DNA from 4 places in the Paenibacillus sp. FSL P4-0184 genome. Region 2 is predicted to be linked to each of the others. Evidence: riboswitches for the same ligand, from Rfam matches in the RefSeq annotation. Region 2 holds a riboswitch; each other region holds the start of a gene.

Region 1 (5,016 bases), on a different contig from region 2:
ATGGAAAGCATAAAGCGGACTTGAGTCCGTTCTATGCTTTTTTTGTTATGAAGGAAATAAAAGAGATACATAACAGAATTGATTCTATCCAAAAATAACCCGCCCTTAGGATTAACTAGAAAGGGCGGGACAATAGATTAACTTCCTGTATTAAAGTTTAATTTCCTCGTTCCGGCTAGGATCGCTATATTTATAGATACCAGGGTTCAGTTCAATTTTTTCGTCGAAAGGAATATCTTTGTAGCTATCAATATTAGTTCCTGTAGATATCATGCCCTTAGGTGTAATTTCAGGCACCACTTCTTTGCCATTAATCCGTAACGTAGTTTGGTTAACGCTTTTGAAGTGAGGAGATTTGGATGATGATTCAACAATCAAATTTTCGCCTTCAGTATAGTACGTGAATTCAATTTCTAATCCATCGACATCAAGTGAAGTGAACTGTTTTTCTTCTTTAGGTTTGTTTATTGTGATCCAATTCTTGCTGGTATCACGTTTCTCAATGACAGCATCCTTTAATATAAGTTTCATTGGAACATCGGACCAGTCGTTATACCATTCCGGAGATTCGAATTGAAATAAATGCTGGTAGCTTTCGGAATGATCTCCTTTCAAATTCCAACCCCCAGTGATTGTTTTATCACCTATAACCAACTGAGCGGTATTATAGTGGACAATTCCCTTTTTAAGCGAATCATTTTCATCTATTAGAATTTGGATATCCAAAGGGGTAACCACTAGCTGATCTAAGGTTATACCGGTCTTTTCTTGAAATTCAGGACTGTTATACAGTTTCTTAGTGTAAATCGCTTCACTTGCTTTTTGTCCATCTGCTTTAAAATCGAACTTCCACGTACCTGAAATTCGTTTCGCTTCTTCAATGTAACTAAAATGAAGACTAGCTTCCTTCCAATCTGATTCAGTTATATTGAAAACCTGTTCAATAAATAAATCCGATCCTTCGTTAGGCATGATGGTTGGAATTGCCTCATTCTCTTGACCAGCAGTACTAACTACCAAATGTGGGTTACCCCATCCTAAGTCAGCTGGTGATGCAGCGACTTTGTAACGGATAATGGTTTGATTGGAAACTTGTCGAACGGATTCGATTTGAATGCTTGGGTATTGCTTAACTCCCGTATCAATTGTATCTCCTGCTTGATGATTAGATTGTAAGGGAATATTCCGATCACTGTAAAAAATGAGATTCCGTGCTTCAAACCTGTAGTCCTTTTTATCATCCTTTAATGTATCAGGTGTCTCATATACTCCAATGAGTTTCTGGCTTTCAGGATCGTATTCTAAATAACCGTATACCTTTGCCTTGGCACCGGATTCACTAGTCATAGTGTTTTCTTCTGTAGCAAATCCAGTATATTGGGATAGATCAGATTTAGTATCAAGTGATAACAGCATTTTCATTTTTTCTCCGTCAGTTACAACACCGTTCAAATTCATTGTTACTCCTGAACTGGAAGCTTGAAGATTATACTGTTGACCGATGCCATTATTTAATGCATTGCTCACACTTCGACCACCAATTTTATCCCAATTAATCGTCATACTAGCGAATACAGGAATGGCTACAAGTAAGAGGCAAGAGAAGACAATACTGATAGGAATAACCTTTTTATTAGACCTAGGAGTATTCTGGGAGGAATGCAGATTTCTTTGACGTGTATATGCTTCTTGTTCTATGGCAGTCCACATCAAATCATAATCCGGTCGGGGAATATGTTTATCTTTTTCAATATAGAGACTCATTACTATTCAGCTCCTTTAGTTGGGTTCCACCCATTCTATTTAGTATTTTAAGTCCCTTGTTCAGTCTGGATTTTACAGTTCCTTCGGGTATGCTCATAACTTTAGAGATCTCGGGTACAGTCAATTCGTTTATAAAACGAAGGACTACTACCATTCTGATTTTGTCAGAAAGCTGACTGTATAACCCTTGTAATTCTTTTTTAGTTTCCTGTCGATCCAAACGTTTTTCTACAGGGTTTGATTCCTCAGACCTGGATAGTAAATAATTACGTACTTCTTTCATCCACCCCGTCTTACGCCTTTTGATCACACTGTTGCACTCATTCGAAGCAATTCGTAAAATCCAAGCTTTCAAGTTTCTTACCTTCGACTTATCCGCTAAGATAACTTTTACAAATACCTCTTGGGAAATATCCTCCGCATCTGCCTGATTTTTCATTAAGTAGTAACAAAAATAATATACTTGTTCTTTATAGAGCTCGAAAATTTCCCGGTCACTCATTTTGCTGCACCCCCTGTCTTTGCTGTTCTCATTAATAAGACTTATAAGCGTATGTAATCGTTCATTTTTCATTTTGATTGTAGTATTTCTTCTGAGTATCATAGCGAATTCGAATGGAAGATAAGTCGTTTACAGGTAATTATAACCATGATAAAATTAGCGGTGGGACATGCGTCCGTAATCTATAAAACTAATTGAATGTCCGCGTTAAAGGTAAAATCATCGAAAGATGATGACACAAAGCCATGGGTCTAAAGCCTTTCGACAGAAGGAAATGATCGCCAGGCCGCCATAGGGATGTCTTATGAAGCATAAAGGATAGCTCTAAGAATATGTAGTCTATTTTGAGCTCTTTTATTATTTCGACCTATACGGCGTTACATTATCGCAAGGGGCCGAAAGGGGAAGTACATGAACAGTTTTTTCAAAACAATAGGTACTAGTTTGGCAGTAGGTGCTTTATTGCTGTCCGGAACGATCGGATGGATGTCTAATCCTGAAGTCGTGTCTGCAGCTACCACAACAGCAGTAACCGCGGATCAAATGATTAGCAAAGTAACGGCAGCCTCTAAAGCAATAAAGAATTTTCACTTAGATGTGATCAAAAAACAGGATATTCAGAGCGGTGGGGTACGTATCAGCAACACTAACACACTGAAGCTGGATATTAATCGACTGCCGAATTTTGCTGCAGCTGGCACCGTTGATAGTAGTCTTTTAGATACATCGTACAGTCTATATGCCAATGACAAGGAGTTTTACTATCTTGTAGACGGAAGTGAACTGATCGATGAATCTGAAGATGAAGGTTACGACGATGACGGCGAGCCAATCGATCCCGATGCACAGTATTGGATTGCACTGGAGAAGATGGAGTGGGATTCTTTTTACTCCAAAGGTCAATACGATCCTGTTTCCATGCTTGATTCGGTTAAAAATTATAAAAAATCTATGAAAGTCAGCACTGCTGGCGCACAGACTGTCCTGCAGTTCACGGTAACTGATCCGACAGCAGCTAAGGGAATAATCAAACTCTATGACCAGGAGAACCTATGGGATGGAGAGACTGTTCAACCTAAAAGCGTAACTTGGAAATTATTCGTTAATACTAAGACCTGGCAAACGGAAAAGCTGACAGTCGATCTGAGTTATGTACTGACAAGTGACGGAGAAAAAGATACATACAACACGAAAATCGAAGCTAAATATTCCAAGAATAACAAAGGTACAACCATTGTAAAACCGGCCGAACTAGAATAATAAGGTCGATATCATATTGAGCAAAAAGCGCTGTTCTGTAGAACAGCGCTTTTTGCTGTATTCTCTATTTTAATAACGTTTCTATTCCCTCTTTAAGATTGATGTCGTATGCTTCAACATTCGATTCATGAGATTTCGCCGCTCTGTTTTTATGTCGGTGTCGCTTCTCTTTAATGCGTCGCGGATGGGGATGATCTCTGTAATTTTCCTGCCACTTTTTATTCTTCGATCTACACAAGTCGGGATGTAACCTACGTTAGTTATACTCGTGTTTCCTTTTTCATCCTTCTTTATTTTAAGCGTAAGTATGATACCGCTTTGTGTATAAGGAATATTCATTAGTTTAGTAGAAACAAAATTCCCCAATGAGTAAATAACGAATTGTTTTTTTCCACGAAGCGCTAACGGTTGAAGAACATGTGGGTGAGACCCCAGTATGATGTCGGCGCCATTTTTAAAGAAGAGATTGACCAGCTCTTTTTGCCTCTTGTTTGGAGTGTAACGATATTCGCTTCCGAAATGCAGATAAATCAAGACTAGATCGACTTTCTTTTTTAAATCTCGAATCTCCTTAATGATCTTGGGCGTAGATATCCGATTAACCAGCCACGGCTTACTCACTGGTACAGGAATTCGGTTAGTTCCTGCTGTGTAGGAGAGGATGCCAATCGTAATTCCTTTGACGTTTTTAATAAGTGTTCTCTTGGATTCTTCTAATGATTTAGCTGTTCCCGTGTGGTCGATTCCATTACGGTCCAGAACTCGTAACGTCCGAACCAGACCCGGGGCACCATAATCCATGCAATGATTGTTGGCCGTTACTAATACGTCGAATCCGGCTTCCTTAAGTGCAGGGGCCAGTTCGTCTGGACATTTGAATATCGGACCGCCTGATCGGGGGCTTTTCCGGCATTCGGGGCCGCTTCCAGCAAAGGTGGTTTCGAGATTGCCAATCGTCAAATCAGCCTGTTTCAGATAAGGAGCTACTTTTGCAAACAGGGGGCTGAACGAATAGGTTCCGTCAGGCTGTTTAGCATCCGAAATAATATAACGTTTGACCATTAGATCTCCCACAGCAGCTATTTGTATTTCAGTCATGGATATCCACCTTTTTATTATTTTCATTAGGATATGGCATAAAGTTGTTATGGGTTATTCTTTCTTTAAGGCGAAGTGCAAACATTTGTGTGGCTTTTTATTTAAAATGTGACCCAACGCATAATCACTTTATTTAGATCGTCTAAATTTAAGGTATTCATTTTTTTTTTTTTTAACTTTTATAATTTGATTCAAATCCTCTTTTTTGTTTGGCAGCCATAATAAAATAAGGTTGTTGATAAACATTATCAATCAAACATTGGAGGTTAAAGAAATGAGTACACAATTCAAAAAAATCGCCGAGGATACTTACTGGATAGGTAAAATCGATAACCGCCAGGTTCCATTTCACCGCCTGATTCTGGCAAAAGGAACTACCTATAATTCTTATT
Region 2 (5,016 bases):
AGTAATATTGAATTAGTAACAGTAATTTTGCCTACGATAGTCCAATTTCTCATTTTCCTCATGCTTTGCACTCCCTATGTACTTTTAATTAAGCTTTCATATTCTACTACTGGCATTGGTTTCGCGAAATAGTATCCTTGTGCGATTTCACAATCTATTTGTTTCAAAAAATCAATTTGCGCCTCTGTCTCAACTCCCTCTGCCACAACTTTCATATTTAAATCCCTAGCTAGCTTGACCATACTGGCAATTACTATCTTCCCTGTCTCATCATTTGACTTACTCATCAGAAAAGCCCTGTCTAACTTAATGACATCCGCAGGGAAATATTGCAATACATTTAAGGAACTATAACCTGTCCCAAAATCATCGATAGCTATGGAAAATCCTTTACGTTTCAACTCCAACAAAATATCTCTAACAAACTCTAAATTTTGGAATACAATAGACTCGGTCAGCTCTAACTCTATCAATCTAGCAGGTACCTGGTACCTGTTAATAATATTCGTCAAATGGAGCAGGAAATCATTATGGTATAGGGTTATAAGCGATATATTCACTGAAATCGGAAGTGGCTGGATTCCTTCCTGGATCCATTTACTCAACATGATACATACTGATTTAAACACCATTAAATCTAATTTCACAATAAAGCGATTCCTCTCAAATATGGGGATAAATACTGCAGGAGATATAAGTCCTTTCTGAGGATCATTCCATCTAACCAATGCCTCAGCGCCATGAAAACTGTTCACTCGCAGATCCATTTTCGGTTGTAAATATACTATAAATTCACCATTTGTCATGGCAGCATCCATCTTTCTTACGATGTCTTGCTCTTCGTGTATCTGCAATAACAATTGTTCGTCAAAGAAAGTGCATGAGCTCTTGTATCCACCTTTAATGGACTTACAAGCGATTCCTGCTCGGTCAATACATGTGAGGATATCGCTCTGACGATCATCTATACAGTAAATTCCACAATTAATCACTAGCCTAAAACCTTCTTCATTTCCAAATGTATAGTCGCTCATTTGTTCAGTAAGTACTTGTATACGGATGATTAATTCCGCCTTATTATCATACGAAGTGAAAAGAATAAAACGATCACCCCCTAAGCGTCCAATGACATCCTCGTCTAATGTGTTTGCTGTTAAGCTATTAGCCACTTGAATCAAAATGCTATTTCCTTCATGAAAACCGACAATTTCATTTATGTATTTAAATTGTTCAATATCAAATTGCAACACAGCAAACTTTGTATTCGGTTTCTCTTTAAGTAAATACTGAGCATCTTTAACAAATTTATTAGTTCTAGAAAGATGTGTTAACTCATCCTCAAAGGCAATCCTCTCCATCTGTTTCCTAATTTTGCTCTTATTTAATAGAATGTTTACAAATATGATCAATAATAAGACAAACATGATTACACATAATAGAAAAGTCGCCTGGCTCATTTGAGACGCTTTGGCCATGATCACATCTTTCGGTATCACGGAGAGAATATACCAGTCCTCAACCCCCTGGATGCCCGAATAGCCAACCATTTTGCTATCTCCGTTAATCCAAAATATTCCTACTCCAGATTTTTTTGCGGTTATGTTCTCTTTAAAGATTTGCAGTTGTTTCTTATTTCTAGAATCAATACTTATACTTTCGAATATGTTATCAATGGACTTATCCTCTTCGAGATTCTTCGATTGGATAATGACTTGTCCCTTTTGATCAATGATTTGAGAATAACCATGACCTTTAAAAAAAGAAACTGCAAGAGCATCATAAAGATCCTGTGTATATCTGCTGGCAGATAAAGCACCCTTCACTTCACCTTTAAACTTAAGTGGACTATTGATCGTAATAATTTCTTTATTGGAGATCTTATCTAAGAATGGATCAGAAATACTGCTAATACCCTGCAGAGCTTTTTGAAACCCTACTTCATCTGATACATCAAACATTGTCCCATCCGATGCGTAAGCTTTACCATCTGGGCTGTTGATGCTAATTCGAATAAAATTATATTTTTTATCAAAGTGATGCAGATATTTTTTGGTCTTATCCCAATCCATATAATTGATTTCCGAAATAGAATCAGCAATTCCATCTAATGAATCTAATCCACCCTGTATCATATTTCCAACCGATTTACTCGCATGTATCGTAGCTTCTGATGTAGCAGCAACCGCTTCTTGCTCATAAGAGTTAGCAGTCCATTTTATGAAATAGTAAGAACACCCCCAAAATATCAACGTTGCCATTATGACGAGGCCTATCATTCTCCATACTCTCAGTGGTTGTGTCTGATCCATGTACTATCATCCTTTTTCCGATTTATTACGTTTTTTTATTAGAAAACGAGCAAAAAAAAGCCGCTATCAGAATGATAACGGCTGCATATGCATCAAAAAATAAGAGCATGAAACTCCCACTGCATGCAACCGGCTGTCATATCTATAAATAGATTTAGACCCTATGGCTTTGTGTCCCTATTTTTCAATAGGTTTACCAATATTTTGTTTTCACTATTACTAGTCCTAAATACTCTATTAAAAATATGTTACCTCCAAAAGACCTATTTCCGCTGTGATTTAATTTTTTTGAATGGGAAATTTTTCACAAACGTCAATGTTAACTTTAATATAATATTTATTAATGTAAAGCAACAATTCTGCGAACAATTATAAAATTAGATACTAAAGCCCAATGTAACATATATATATGTCACATTGGGACTTACTTCTCAACACGAACTATGTTTGTCTTACAAACGCATAACGAAGAACAGCTTCTTCTAAAATATCAATCCCCATAATGATATCATCCAAGTCTGTATATTCATTAGGATGATGACTAAGTCCATCTACAGAAGGAACAAAGATAAGCCCTACTGGGCAAAGTTTGTTCATGTTCATGGCATCATGCCCTGCCCCACTAATCATCCGTTGACTCGATATCCCCTTCTCTTCACAAATGGATTCTAGAACATGAGTGATCTCATCCGATAATAGGACTGGTTCCTCGGAGATGATTTCCGTACTCGCAATTTCAAGTTGTCTGCTCTCTTGTACTGAGGCTATCGTCTGATACAAATGGTCTAACACACGTTGCCTGGATGCCACGGAAGTAGATCTGATATCAATTTTAGTTTCCACTTCTCCCGGAACCACGTTCATGGCTCCATTTAAGATTTCTATCACCCCGAGCGTCGCAACCGTTCCAAATTCTTGTTCGAGTTTGGCTGCTTTTTCAAGCTCTAACGCTATTTCAGAAGCACCCAGAAAAGCATCTCTTCTCATATTCATAGGTGTCGTTCCGGAGTGAGATGCTTTCCCTGATATTTGAATATGAAGCCTCACGGGCGCAGCAATTCCAGTCACAATTCCAATTCTTTTATTATTGTTTATTAAGACAGGACCTTGCTCAATATGTAATTCGAAAAACGCTTTTAATTCCTCATTAACTCTACTCGCCTGATCTATACTGTTATAATCAAGTGCACATAGCGAAAATGCCTTTTCCATTGTAATACCGTCTTTGTCCTTCAAAGACCTATATTTCTCCTTCTGAAATAACCCTGACATTATTTTGCTGCCTACTGTTGAAATACCAAAACGCGAGGATTCTTCACAGGCAAATGAGATAATTTCGATCGGATGATCCGTTTCAATCCCTTTTTCGTTTAGACGTTTGATCACTTCCAAAGCAGCCGTTACACCTACTACCCCATCGTACTTCCCACCTTGGTATACCGTATCCAAGTGAGAGCCCATTACAACGGGTGGGAGCCCTTCTATCTTTCCATTTCTTCTAGCAATCACATTTCCGCAATGATCCATCCGAATATCTAAATTTTCAGCCTTGCACATCCGCATAAAAGCACTCGTACATGTCTGCTCTTCATTTGTATAGGCAATTCTAGTGATGCCCTTCTCACCCGAGTTATATTGATTAATATTATCAAATAAAGCCTGATATCTTCTCTTTCTATCCATGCTAATATCTCCAATCCTGGGTATTCATGATTATGGTTTCATCAAAATTCGTGAATGATATACAATAGAGGTAGTGCTAATCTTTAAAAATTACTTACTTGATGAGGTGTATTGGATAGTGATGAAAAAGACCGTTATTTTTAAAGAAAATGATCAATTTACAATTAAAGCTGATTTTTATGAAACAAACCGTTCCCAAGCCCCTGCTATTGTATACATTCACGGAGGCGGCCTGCTTTGGGGTGATCGAGAAGATCTATCCGAGGAAATGATACAACTTTACACTAATAATGGCTTTGCGCTATTTTCGATTGACTATAGATTAGCCCCTAGGTCAACCCTATCTGACATCCTTGAAGATGTCCAAGATAGCCTTCTTTGGTTAGAAAAGGAAGGACCAAAACAATTCTCCATTGACCCCTCGAGGATCGCTGTAGTGGGAAGCTCAGCAGGTGGTTTCCTTGCACTAAGCACAGGAATGTTTACCCATAAGCCACGTGCGATTGTTTCCTTCTATGGATATGGCGATATTAGCGCTCCATGGGCACTCGAACCAAGTAAATTCTATTGTGAAAAGGATATCGTCTCCATGGAGATTGCAAAAGGTACAGTGTCCGATCAAATCATTACGAGCGCAAGCGTTGACGAGCGTTTTCTTCTCTATTTATATGCAAGACAATCCGGTCGTTGGATCGAAGAAGTGACAGGCTTGAATCCTTCTCTACATAAGGAAGAACTTCTCAAATTCTGTCCTATTCATCATGTAACTAAGGAATTTCCCCCTACATTGTTACTTCACGGAACGAACGATGTAGATGTGCCGTATGAACAATCGGTATTCATGAGAGCTGCGCTAGTGAAAGAAGGAGTACCGGCAAAGCTTATTACTATTCCAAACGGAGAGCATGTATTTGAAAAAGATTTCGATAACCCTGTTGTACAAAATGCTCTTCATCAGGTGATTGATTTCCTTCAGCTTCATCTTGCTGAGTAAGTCTGTAGAAGAACAGGAAAATCCGGCACT
Region 3 (5,016 bases), 640 kb from region 2:
ACTAGCCGTGGAAAGCTGGAGTCTGTGGAGCGTAAACTACAGGTGGAATAGCAGTTTGGGAGAGTAGGGAAATAGGGAGAAATAGGCTTGCGTTTCTGGCTGAAAGTTGTATAATATTTTTTGTTTGACAGAAAAATCAGCCTTAAGCTGGTGTAGCTCAGGGGTAGAGCAACGCACTCGTAATGCGTAGGCCGGGGGTTCAATTCCCTTCACCAGCATATCTAAGAATTGCGCAATGGCACGGTTTCCGGGATTTCGGGACCGTGCCATTTGTTTTGAAATCACCTATCTTCTAACATCCTTCTAACCCGAAGACTATACATCAATCATACGTGCAGGCAGGTTGCAGTGCTTACCTTTAGGTAAGTACGTGAACTAAAAGTGCATACTTACGCGATGGCATGGTGGGAGGTATACTCAAGTCCTAAATCTGATTCAAACATGGAGGATACACCATTGAAAACACTTATTGTCGTCACGCACCCAAACATCGAAACATCCGTCGTTAATAAACGCTGGATCGAAGAACTCCGTAAATATCCAGACAAATATACGGTGCACGAGCTGTACAAAGCCTATCCCGATGAAAAAATCAACGTGGAAAAGGAACAACAACTGATTGAAGCGCATGATAAGCTCGTCTTACAATTCCCTGTCTACTGGTTTAGTAGTCCACCTCTGCTTAAAAAGTGGCTGGACGAAGTATTTACTTACGGATGGGCATATGGTTCGAAGAGTGATAAATTAAGAAATCGAAAAATCGCATTAGCTGTAACTGCCGGAGGAAGTGCAAAAGACTTTAGTGAAGAAGGTAAACTCGGCTACGGGCTTGACCGTATTTTATCTCCCTTTGACACGACTTTTTTGTACTGCAACGCTGATTATCGTTCCTTCTATGCCATTTATGGCACGGAATCTGAGACGGTAGGAAGTACGGATTATTTGAAGAAATTGGATGTCAGTTCGCAAGGCTATGTTGAATTTATCGAAAATATGTAATTAGAATTGAAACAAAAAGCAGCATTTTCATTAATGGAAATGCTGCTTTTGTCATAAGTTGTCGTTAAATCGTAAAAGGTATGGTTATCTCTTGCGCGGCTGGAACGAAGTTTTTCTCTCCCCAAGTGCACATCATATCCAGCACCGGAATAAGCGATTGGCCCTTCTCGGTCAAGGAATACTCAACTTTAGGGGGAATCTGGGGGAATTCCTCGCGCCTGACGAGACAGTCGGCTTCCAGTTCTTTCAACATAACGCTTAACGTCTTAAAAGGTATTGTACCGATACCCCGTTGCAGTTCATTGAACCGCACGATCTTGTTTTCAGAGAGATAGTAGAGAATAGTCATTTTATATTTACCACTAATGATAGACAAGGTGTAGCCAAAGCTAGTGTCCTTCTGTTGAATGCCAGGTGGTATACAGATTTCATCACTCATGGGCTATTACCCTCCTTCAGAAAATATTCAACGAAAAGGCAAACGCCTGTTGTCGCTCCGTACTCAAGTCCCGACTTTATTATGTTTTCAACCTGCTATCAAGTCATCCTGCGAGCAACGAACTCACTATATCATTTTGAAACAATTAGTTCAAAGCACTCGTGGCTAACTATCAAGCGGATAGCCTAAGCTACGAATTGAAGTTTTTTAATGTAATTTTCATGTGAGCATCATCTTATTTTCAGGTTCAAGGTATATATTGAAGACACCAAACACCCCCCAGTGTTTTGTGGTATAAATCTCTCAGGTCTTGCCAACTCCCATGGTAAGGCCTATTTTTTTTGTTCGCTAATTAAATGGGGGAGGGGGCAGCTTCTTCGCTACTTCACTTAATCTGATACTGCTCTTCATAGCTCTTAAAAGATGAAATATCCAGACCGAGATATCTGCGCATATGAATGGCAGCTTGGGCAGCGACAATGTCGTTTAACAGCAGCATTCGTTCATGGTATCCACGACATATAAATTTGGCTTCTATCCCCGTGTTAAGTCTGTTCTGCTCATAAACCTTGATTCCCCGTTTTCTCATCTCTGAACGAACATCTCTTAGATCTGTTGTAGCAACTGCTGCGGCTGTTTCAAGAACCTCCAGATAGGGGGTGGGTGTTCGTAAATGTGCAGATAGAATGGCGGAGTCCCGTTCGAAAGCTGATAAAATCATCGGAAGCAATAAATAAGATTTCACCAGCATGTTGTCCCTGCTTTCAGCTCTATTCATGAATCTCATCACCTCTAATGGGAACGTATATTCGTATTCTACCCCGATATTCCAAAAATAATCAATGGTATTTCTAAACAGCTAGTCCAATGTGATTGAATTCACAACTAAATTAGAAAGAATAAAATATATTAAAATTGTAATAATAAAAAATAATGCTTCAGACTTATATAAAGGGAGAATTAGGATGAATGAGGAAGGAAGTCTCCGCCGTGGAATGGTATTTGGTTTGATTCTAAGTATTCCATTATGGATATCGATATTAGGTTGGATAAAGTTACTTTAAAATTAAAGGAAAACCTTTGTGTGAAGCGCCTTTAGGCGCTTTTTTTGTGCTTGCTTACGCGTATGAATATCAGAAGGGATTGATTGACAATTGTGGGGATGGAGCGCTAAACTATTATTAGTTCAAAAGTATTAAAAGTCATAGACGATTATTTAATAGGATGCTTAAAATGCTAGTTCTAATCTGCAAGTCAATACATATATTATCATGATAATAGCAAACCGCCTGAAAGGGTGGGACGCAAAGTCCAGGAGTCTAAAGTGTCTTAAATGCGCTATGACCGTCCGACTGCCATGAGAAGGGAATTCCACTTCTTTTTTGGCGGTCTTTTTTGTTGTTAGGTCCTTTAGAGTTTCTGGTAATTATTCTGATTAAATATAAATCATAGATTTAGGAGGTGTGCTTTTTGAAAAGAAGAATGAAACCGCTGCTAGCACTAGTATTAGCGGGGATTTTGACAGTAGGTAGTGGTCTTTCTGGAGGTCATTTGGTAAAAGCGGCTGGGGAGGTGCTCCCCTATACTCCTACACCTGTGTTAGGTATTGCAGGGAATTTTAATACTTTTATTTTTGGGGATTTCAAACAATCTAATGATCAGGTTCATGGGCGCCTTGCGGCCAAAGGTAACATTACTTTGCAGAATTACGGCGTATCCAAGGATAATCCAGGTGGAGATGTTCTTATTGCTGGTAATGACATCAGTTTTACTAATGGGACTGTTCATGGAGCATCCGTTTATGGTGGTGTTTTTTCCAGCAACGGTGTAGATCTTAAAGAACCAGCGAGAAAAGGGACTCCTATTGATTTTGATGCTGAAGAGCAATTTCTTATTGGACGTTCTAATGAATTCTCTTCACTTGCTACAATAGGAACTTTCAAAAAGGAATATGGGAAAATAACGATTGATGCTCCGGAACCATTTAACGTTCTTAATCTTAGTGCTGCCGATTTCGCTGGTGCTAATGGCTTACAGTTTAATATTGCAAATAGCGCCACAGTTATCATTAACGTTAGCGGAAGTTCAGTTAACATTCCAAGCTTTCAAATCTGGGGAGGGAGCCCTAACAAGGTATTATTTAATTTTTATGAAGCTAGCACTGTTGACATTGGAAGTTTAACAATAGAAGGAACTATCCTAGCTCCGCTTGCAAAAGTAACTTATAATTCCGGTGAACTGCATGGGACGCTGATTGCAAAGGGATTTGCTGGTGGGGTGCAGATGCATTGGTATCCATATGGAGGGGAAGAACCACCTCCAACACCAACGCCGACCGTGACGCCAACACCAACGCCGACCGTGACGCCAACACCAACGCCGACCGTGACGCCAACACCAACGCCGACCGTGACGCCAACACCAACGCCGGCCGTGACGCCAACACCAACGCCGGCCGTGACGCCAACACCAACGCCGGCCGTGACGCCTACGCCGACGTCGACCGTGACACCAACACCGACGCCGACCGTGACACACACACGCCTACGCCGTGCGTGACACCGACACCGAAGCCGACACACACACCAAAACGCACACACCAACACCGACACCGAAGCCGACACACACACCAAAGCCAACACCGACACCGAAGCCGACACACACACCAAAGCCAACACCGACACCGAAGCCAACGCACACACCAAAGCCAACACCGACACCGAAGCCAACGCACACACCAAGGCCAACACACACGTGACGCCAACCAAAACCAACACCAACGCCGATCGTGACGCCAACACCAACGCCGATCGTGACGCCAACACCAACGCCGATCGTGACGCCAACACCAACGCCGATCGTGACGCCAACACCAACGCCGATCGTGACGCCAACACCAACGCCGATCGTGACGCCAACACCAACGCCGATCGTGACGCCAACACCAACGCCGATTGTGACGCCAACACCAACGTGACGCCAACACCAACGCCGATCGTGACGCCAACACCAACGCCGATCGTGACGCCAACACCAACGCCGATCGTGACGCCGACACCGAAGCCAACGCACACACCAAAGCCAACACCGACACCGAAGCCAACGCACACACCAAGGCCAACACACACACCAAAACCAACACCAACGCCGACCGTGACGCCAACACCAACGCCGATCGTGACGCCAACACCAACGCCGATCGTGACGCCAACACCAACGCCGATCGTGACGCCAACACCAACGTCGACTCCGTCGCCGGAAGCAACGCCAACACCGACTCCGTCGCCGGAAGCAACACCAACACCGACACCGTCGTCGGAAGTAACACCAACACCGACACCGTCGTCGGAAGTAACACCAACACCGACACCGTCGTCAGAAGTAACGCCGACACCGACGCCGGAGCCTCCGGTGTTCCCGACACCAACACCATCATTTGTAATTGGTACTATCATTGTTAATGATGATCCTGTGCCGCTGGGCCCTGTAGCTTCGTCGACTCCAGCACAAGTACCAACACCAACACCGTCGAGCAACACAGAGGTACTTGTTGATGAGGAGGAGATTCCATTAGGACC
Region 4 (5,016 bases), 1.4 Mb from region 2:
AAGAGTCTCCCTTGTTATTTGTTCGGCATCATGTTCATGGTGCAGTGTTACGATAGAATATAACAGGATGATGATTTATTATCAGTATGTTGGCATACAAAACTATGGAATGTTTTAGAAAGGAATAATGAGATGGAAGCTTCTTTTTGGACTGGCATTCGCTTTTTTCAGGGTTTACCCTCCGAGGAGATCAAGGCGGTCTCAAGATTATTCACTTATAAGGCATATTCCAAGGGGACTCTAGTGTTTACAGAATCAGATCCGGGGGATCACGCCTACATTATCTATTCGGGGATTATAAGGGTGTACGCTACCACGAAAGGGAAAGAGCATACCGTAGATCTTTTTGGAAAAGGCGATTTCTTTGGCGATCTGGAAGTGATCCATCCCTCCAATATAAGAGTGCTGTCTGCGGTGGCTATGAATGATACTGTATTATTTGTGATTAAACGTGAGCCTTTTGAGCAGATGCTTGCCGATTACCCGTTGATTAAGGAACAATTGATGCTGCTGCAAATGGACCGTTTATTTTTATCGAATCGGTTATTACATGAAATGAAATTTCATGATGCGAGAGCGCGTGCGATTTTTACACTAAGAAGACTATACCAAAGATTCGGGATAGAGGAGCAAGGCCAGCAGAGGATTGATCTCCGACTGACCCATCAGCAGTTCACGGATATGATCGGAACGTTAAGGGAGACGGCTACCCTTGTGCTTAAAGATCTGCAAGAGCAAAAGATTATTGATATTCAACATCAGCAGATCACCGTGTTAGACCCGACGTATTTACTAGAGTATACGGATTTCGATTGAGAAGAGCAGTTCCGGGATCTTTTTCAGAGAATTGATTGTTAAAGGGGTTATGAATGTGGCATGTAATCATTGTGTAGTAAGAGAGCTGAATTTTGAAATCAAGGCTCATGGTGAGCTTAATCTAAGGATTTTACCTGAGGTTATTCATCACTTGAGTAGAAGTAATACGATACATAAGGTAGAAGAAAATGTGATTACGATTAAGGAGGCTGGGGTGCGGGATTTTCTAGATTTCTGTAATGACCATATGGAGTCGGAGCAGGTTGAATTCCGTATAGATGACCAAACATGGAGACCTCTATCCGAATTACCCACTGTACTTGATATGGAGTGGATTGATGAGGTTATAACTAAGGGTTTAGTTACTTGTCACTTCCAACCGATTGTGAACGTACGGGAAGAGCTTTTTGCATACGAGCTCCTATCCAGATTTAAAAAAGAAGATGGGTCCCTTATCTATCCTAATGAGATTTTTGCAGCGGCACGGAATCGTGGGCGTTTATATGCTTTAGACCGGTTATGTAGAATGACTGCTGTAAAATATGCTGCACCCTTAAATAAAAAAACCTTTATTAATTTTATCCCAACGTCGATCTACGCGCCAGAGTTCTGCTTAAGATCAACCATTGAACTGGCCAATCAATTAGGCGTCGATCCCTCTCTTTTTGTCTTTGAAGTTGTTGAGACGGAGAAAGTGGATGATCTCGCTCATTTGAAAGCTATTTTGACATATTACAAGGATCGGGGATTTGAATACGCTTTAGATGATGTTGGCGAGGGCTTCAGCACGATCGAGATGTTGTTGGAGCTTAAACCCCATTACATGAAGCTGGATATGAAATATGTTCAGGGTGTGTCCAGCGATCTGAACAAACAGAAAATAGCTAAACAATTTTTAGAAAAAGCTTTAGAAATCCAATCCGTTCCTTTAGCAGAAGGTGTGGAGTTTAGAGGGGACTTTGAATGGCTTAAGCAGAGTGGTTATCAGTTGTTTCAGGGATATTTATTTGGAAAGCCTGATCCTATTCCCAAACAGTGATCCTAATGAGTATAACTCCGTCTAGAGGATGAGGTGAATTTCAGGTCAGAGTCTGAGTACAGCCAACCCCCGGGGTTGTATAATTAAGGTAATTGAGAAGGGGGACGGGATGGATATGAAATGGCATAAGTACATCACACGCTGGGCGGATTCTAGAGGGTTAGGTGGACGAGAAATTGATTATCAATGGCCGTCTCCATCATTTCCGGTGGTAAGTATTCGCAGCAATTTGGGTCGATACTCAGGTCAGGGGTATGGTCACGGAAGCAAGCCACAAGTGAAGACAGCTGTTGGATTAATTGCCATTGGAGATATAGCTGTTGGCCTGATTTCCATAGGTGCGATAAGCGTAGGGGTTCTATCCGTGGGTGCAATATCACTAGGAATGTGGTTAGCCCTTGGAGCGATAGCAATTAGCTGGCTTGGCTTCGCAGCTGGGGCGATTGCCATTGCAGGAGTGGCTGTAGGAGCGATCGCGATAGCCGAAAAAGCGTTGGGAGCTGTTGCCATAGGTGATACGGCATTTGGGGCGGTAGCCATAGGACGAATTGCTGGGGGAGCAGTAGCTATTGGCCAATGGGCATATGGTCTAATCGCAGTTGGCGAGCATGGCTTCGGATTAATTCCCATCACGGGCGATGTGTGGAATTGGTTCCGGCGTTTGTTTGGTGCGGGGAGTTAAGTAGACCTCCAGTCCTAAAGTGTCCTCTCTCTTCCGGGATAGTCGATAAATAATATCTATCACGATAGAAAAAGTAATTGCAATTACCTATTCGGATTTCATACCAATTAATCATGCGATCAGATGTAGCGTTATGTTACTCTTTGTAATGTATTCGAAACTTCATAGGCAAACCTATGGAAATGTAGGGACGCAAAGCTATAGGGACTAAGGTTATCATAACTATTGTCAGCCAGCTGCCAAAGAGTGTATTACGCTTTTTGTTAAAATATAAGAAAGGTTAAGTTATACACCTATACTTAATGTCTTATATTTCTCGCCTAAACCCTTATCGTCCTTATAAGGACGCCGAAGGCGTTTATGCTTGTTAAAGTTTAATAAAAATTAAGTCTTAGTTTTTATGCGACTTTATACGCAATCAAGCTACTCTTTTGGGGTAGTTTTTTTTGTGCCTATTTTTAGGCACGGAAGAGATTCATATTACATCTAGGGGGTAGAAAAGATGAAAAAAATGATTGCGATCGCTACATCGGCAGCCATGTTAGCTAGTTTTTCGAGTGAGGCAGGTTATGCTTTAGCAAGTGATGTAAGCAAGGTAAGTGTAGTGAACACTGTAGTACAAAGCAAGGCTGACCTATTCAGCAATGCGTCAGTTATTCCTTTTGATCTGTACGGCAAGGCTATCCTAAGCGCTTATAATGATGTTTTTAGAATGAATCCTGCGAATATTAAATCCATTACCAATAACGGTGGCAACTACTCAGGTTCACCTATAGCTAAGGCTATGGATGGCGATATGAGTACGCATTGGGAAACGGGCAAACCGAACAGTTCAACGTTTACGAATGAGGTTGTCTTTGTTTTCAATGAGTCCACTGAATTAAATAGAATCGTATACGCTGCAAGACAATCCAGTGCAAAGGGGAAGGGGTTTGCTCAGGAATTTGATATTTATGGCTCAACTACGGATGCAGGCGATTATACGCTAGTATCCTCTGGAGAATATAAAGGCGGAGCAGGTGACGTAGTAGAGATTCAGTTTGCACCTACAGCCTTCAAGAGACTTAAATTTGTCTTCAAAAAAGCTAACCAAGATTGGGCGAGTGCGGCTGAGTTTTCTTTTTATAAAGAAGATACCGTATCCGCTAAAATGAAAAATTTATTTACAGACGATACCTTGAGTCAAGTTAGCGCAGCATTTAATACGGTGGAGAAATTAACGGCTTTAGAACAAGAAGTGCAGACACATCCACTGAACGCGCAGTTTCAAGCAGATATAGAGAATGCAAACGTACTTCTGGAGAACCATCAAATAGAGGCAACAGCGGCTAAGGTTTCGAAGCTAAAAGGCTATGGTACAGCATACGAAAATGCCTATAGCGAAGCTTATAGAATGCCCAACTCAAACGTATCAAAAGTAACGGTGAACGGTGGGAGCTATCCAGGTACCAAACCGGAATACATGCTCGATGACCAGCCGAATACACACTGGGAAACGAACAAAAACAATGATGACAGCTTCACGAATGAAGTCGTGTTTGAATTAGCGCAAGCGAAAGTACTAGATAGATTGGCTTTTCTGGCTAGAGATAACCGCAAAGGCTTCCCAGAGGCTTTTGAAATCTATGTATCAGAGACGAGTAAAGGAGAGACCTTCCAACTTGTATCTAGCGGAACCGCGATTAGTACCAATGATTTTCTGGAGTTTAAATTCGAACCGACGAAGTTTAAAAGATTAAAATTTAAGTTCACAAAAGCTAATATCAACAGACCTTTTGCGGCTGAATTTAGATTTTATACAGAGGATAAAGTAAGTGAAGCTGTAAATGGTATTTTCACAGATGGCACGATGAGTGCGGTTGTTCCTGCTTATAATAGCGCCAATGCAATCAACGAATTAGAAGAAGCGGCAAAAGTACATCCGCTCTATCCAATCCTGAAAGATTCTTTGGATTTAGCTAAGAAGCTAGTGAATGGTGAAGTTCAAACCGAAGGCACCATCATTGAGGCGGAACAACGTGGAGATATGAAAAAGCATGCGCAGGAAAACCTGAGAATTGGTTTCGGTACGAACAACCAGCCTACAGGTCTCGTTGCAATGCCTGGAGATACAATCAACGTTTATGTGGACGCAGCTTCGAGCGATAAACTACCTTCTTTAGTCTTTTCTCAACAAGAGGCGGCTTGGAATGTTTGGGCTAGAGGTGTGCAATTGCGTCCAGGTAAGAATATTATAACCGTTCCTGAATTTGCTACGAATAGTTATTATGCACATGAAGTGACTAAGGGCGGTACAGTGTATATCGTCAATCCATATACAGCAGAGGAACAAGGTAAAGCACCTATGATCCGGTTCGAGGGGCTTACCAAGATCCCTATGATGACCAGGACTACAGATCCTGAACAATTTAAAGCCTTCTTAACCACCTATAAACAAAAATTAGATGAAGATAAGGCAGCGCATCCGAATGTTCAAGAT

What was found. Region 2 has a riboswitch for cyclic di-GMP ahead of MKY52_RS03980 (bifunctional diguanylate cyclase/phosphodiesterase). Riboswitches for the same ligand answer to the same signal wherever they lie in the genome.
Region 1: another riboswitch for cyclic di-GMP. It lies ahead of MKY52_RS22895 (DUF6612 family protein); the one in region 2 lies ahead of MKY52_RS03980 (bifunctional diguanylate cyclase/phosphodiesterase).
Region 3: another riboswitch for cyclic di-GMP. It lies ahead of MKY52_RS06730 (choice-of-anchor A family protein); the one in region 2 lies ahead of MKY52_RS03980 (bifunctional diguanylate cyclase/phosphodiesterase).
Region 4: another riboswitch for cyclic di-GMP. It lies ahead of MKY52_RS09955 (NPCBM/NEW2 domain-containing protein); the one in region 2 lies ahead of MKY52_RS03980 (bifunctional diguanylate cyclase/phosphodiesterase).

The regions. Positions count from the first base shown of each region.
Region 1 is NZ_JBBORN010000002.1:256,792-261,807, forward strand. Features, by position in the region: gene MKY52_RS22885 (DUF4179 domain-containing protein) at 151-1,764, opposite strand; gene MKY52_RS22890 (RNA polymerase sigma factor) at 1,748-2,266, opposite strand; cyclic di-GMP riboswitch class I at 2,469-2,560, shown strand; gene MKY52_RS22895 (DUF6612 family protein) at 2,678-3,526, shown strand; gene MKY52_RS22900 (CapA family protein) at 3,608-4,624, opposite strand; gene MKY52_RS22905 (FprA family A-type flavoprotein) at 4,899-5,016, shown strand, end outside.
Region 2 is NZ_JBBORN010000001.1:926,105-931,120, forward strand. Features, by position in the region: gene MKY52_RS03975 (methyl-accepting chemotaxis protein) at 1-62, opposite strand, end outside; gene MKY52_RS03980 (bifunctional diguanylate cyclase/phosphodiesterase) at 75-2,309, opposite strand; cyclic di-GMP riboswitch class I at 2,431-2,517, opposite strand; gene MKY52_RS03985 (Zn-dependent hydrolase) at 2,751-3,992, opposite strand; gene MKY52_RS03990 (alpha/beta hydrolase) at 4,114-4,986, shown strand.
Region 3 is NZ_JBBORN010000001.1:1,570,913-1,575,928, reverse strand. Features, by position in the region: gene MKY52_RS06755 (MTH1187 family thiamine-binding protein) at 1-51, shown strand, start outside; tRNA gene MKY52_RS06750 (tRNA-Thr) at 147-218, shown strand; gene MKY52_RS06745 (NAD(P)H-dependent oxidoreductase) at 457-999, shown strand; gene MKY52_RS06740 (winged helix-turn-helix transcriptional regulator) at 1,064-1,438, opposite strand; gene MKY52_RS06735 (hypothetical protein) at 1,824-2,216, opposite strand; cyclic di-GMP riboswitch class I at 2,708-2,798, shown strand; gene MKY52_RS06730 (choice-of-anchor A family protein) at 2,909-3,997, shown strand; gene MKY52_RS06725 (hypothetical protein) at 3,990-4,196, shown strand; gene MKY52_RS06720 (hypothetical protein) at 4,227-4,415, shown strand; gene MKY52_RS06715 (LPXTG cell wall anchor domain-containing protein) at 4,412-5,016, shown strand, end outside.
Region 4 is NZ_JBBORN010000001.1:2,294,740-2,299,755, forward strand. Features, by position in the region: gene MKY52_RS09940 (Crp/Fnr family transcriptional regulator) at 133-816, shown strand; gene MKY52_RS09945 (EAL domain-containing protein) at 872-1,855, shown strand; gene MKY52_RS09950 (hypothetical protein) at 1,965-2,537, shown strand; cyclic di-GMP riboswitch class I at 2,695-2,781, shown strand; gene MKY52_RS09955 (NPCBM/NEW2 domain-containing protein) at 3,040-5,016, shown strand, end outside.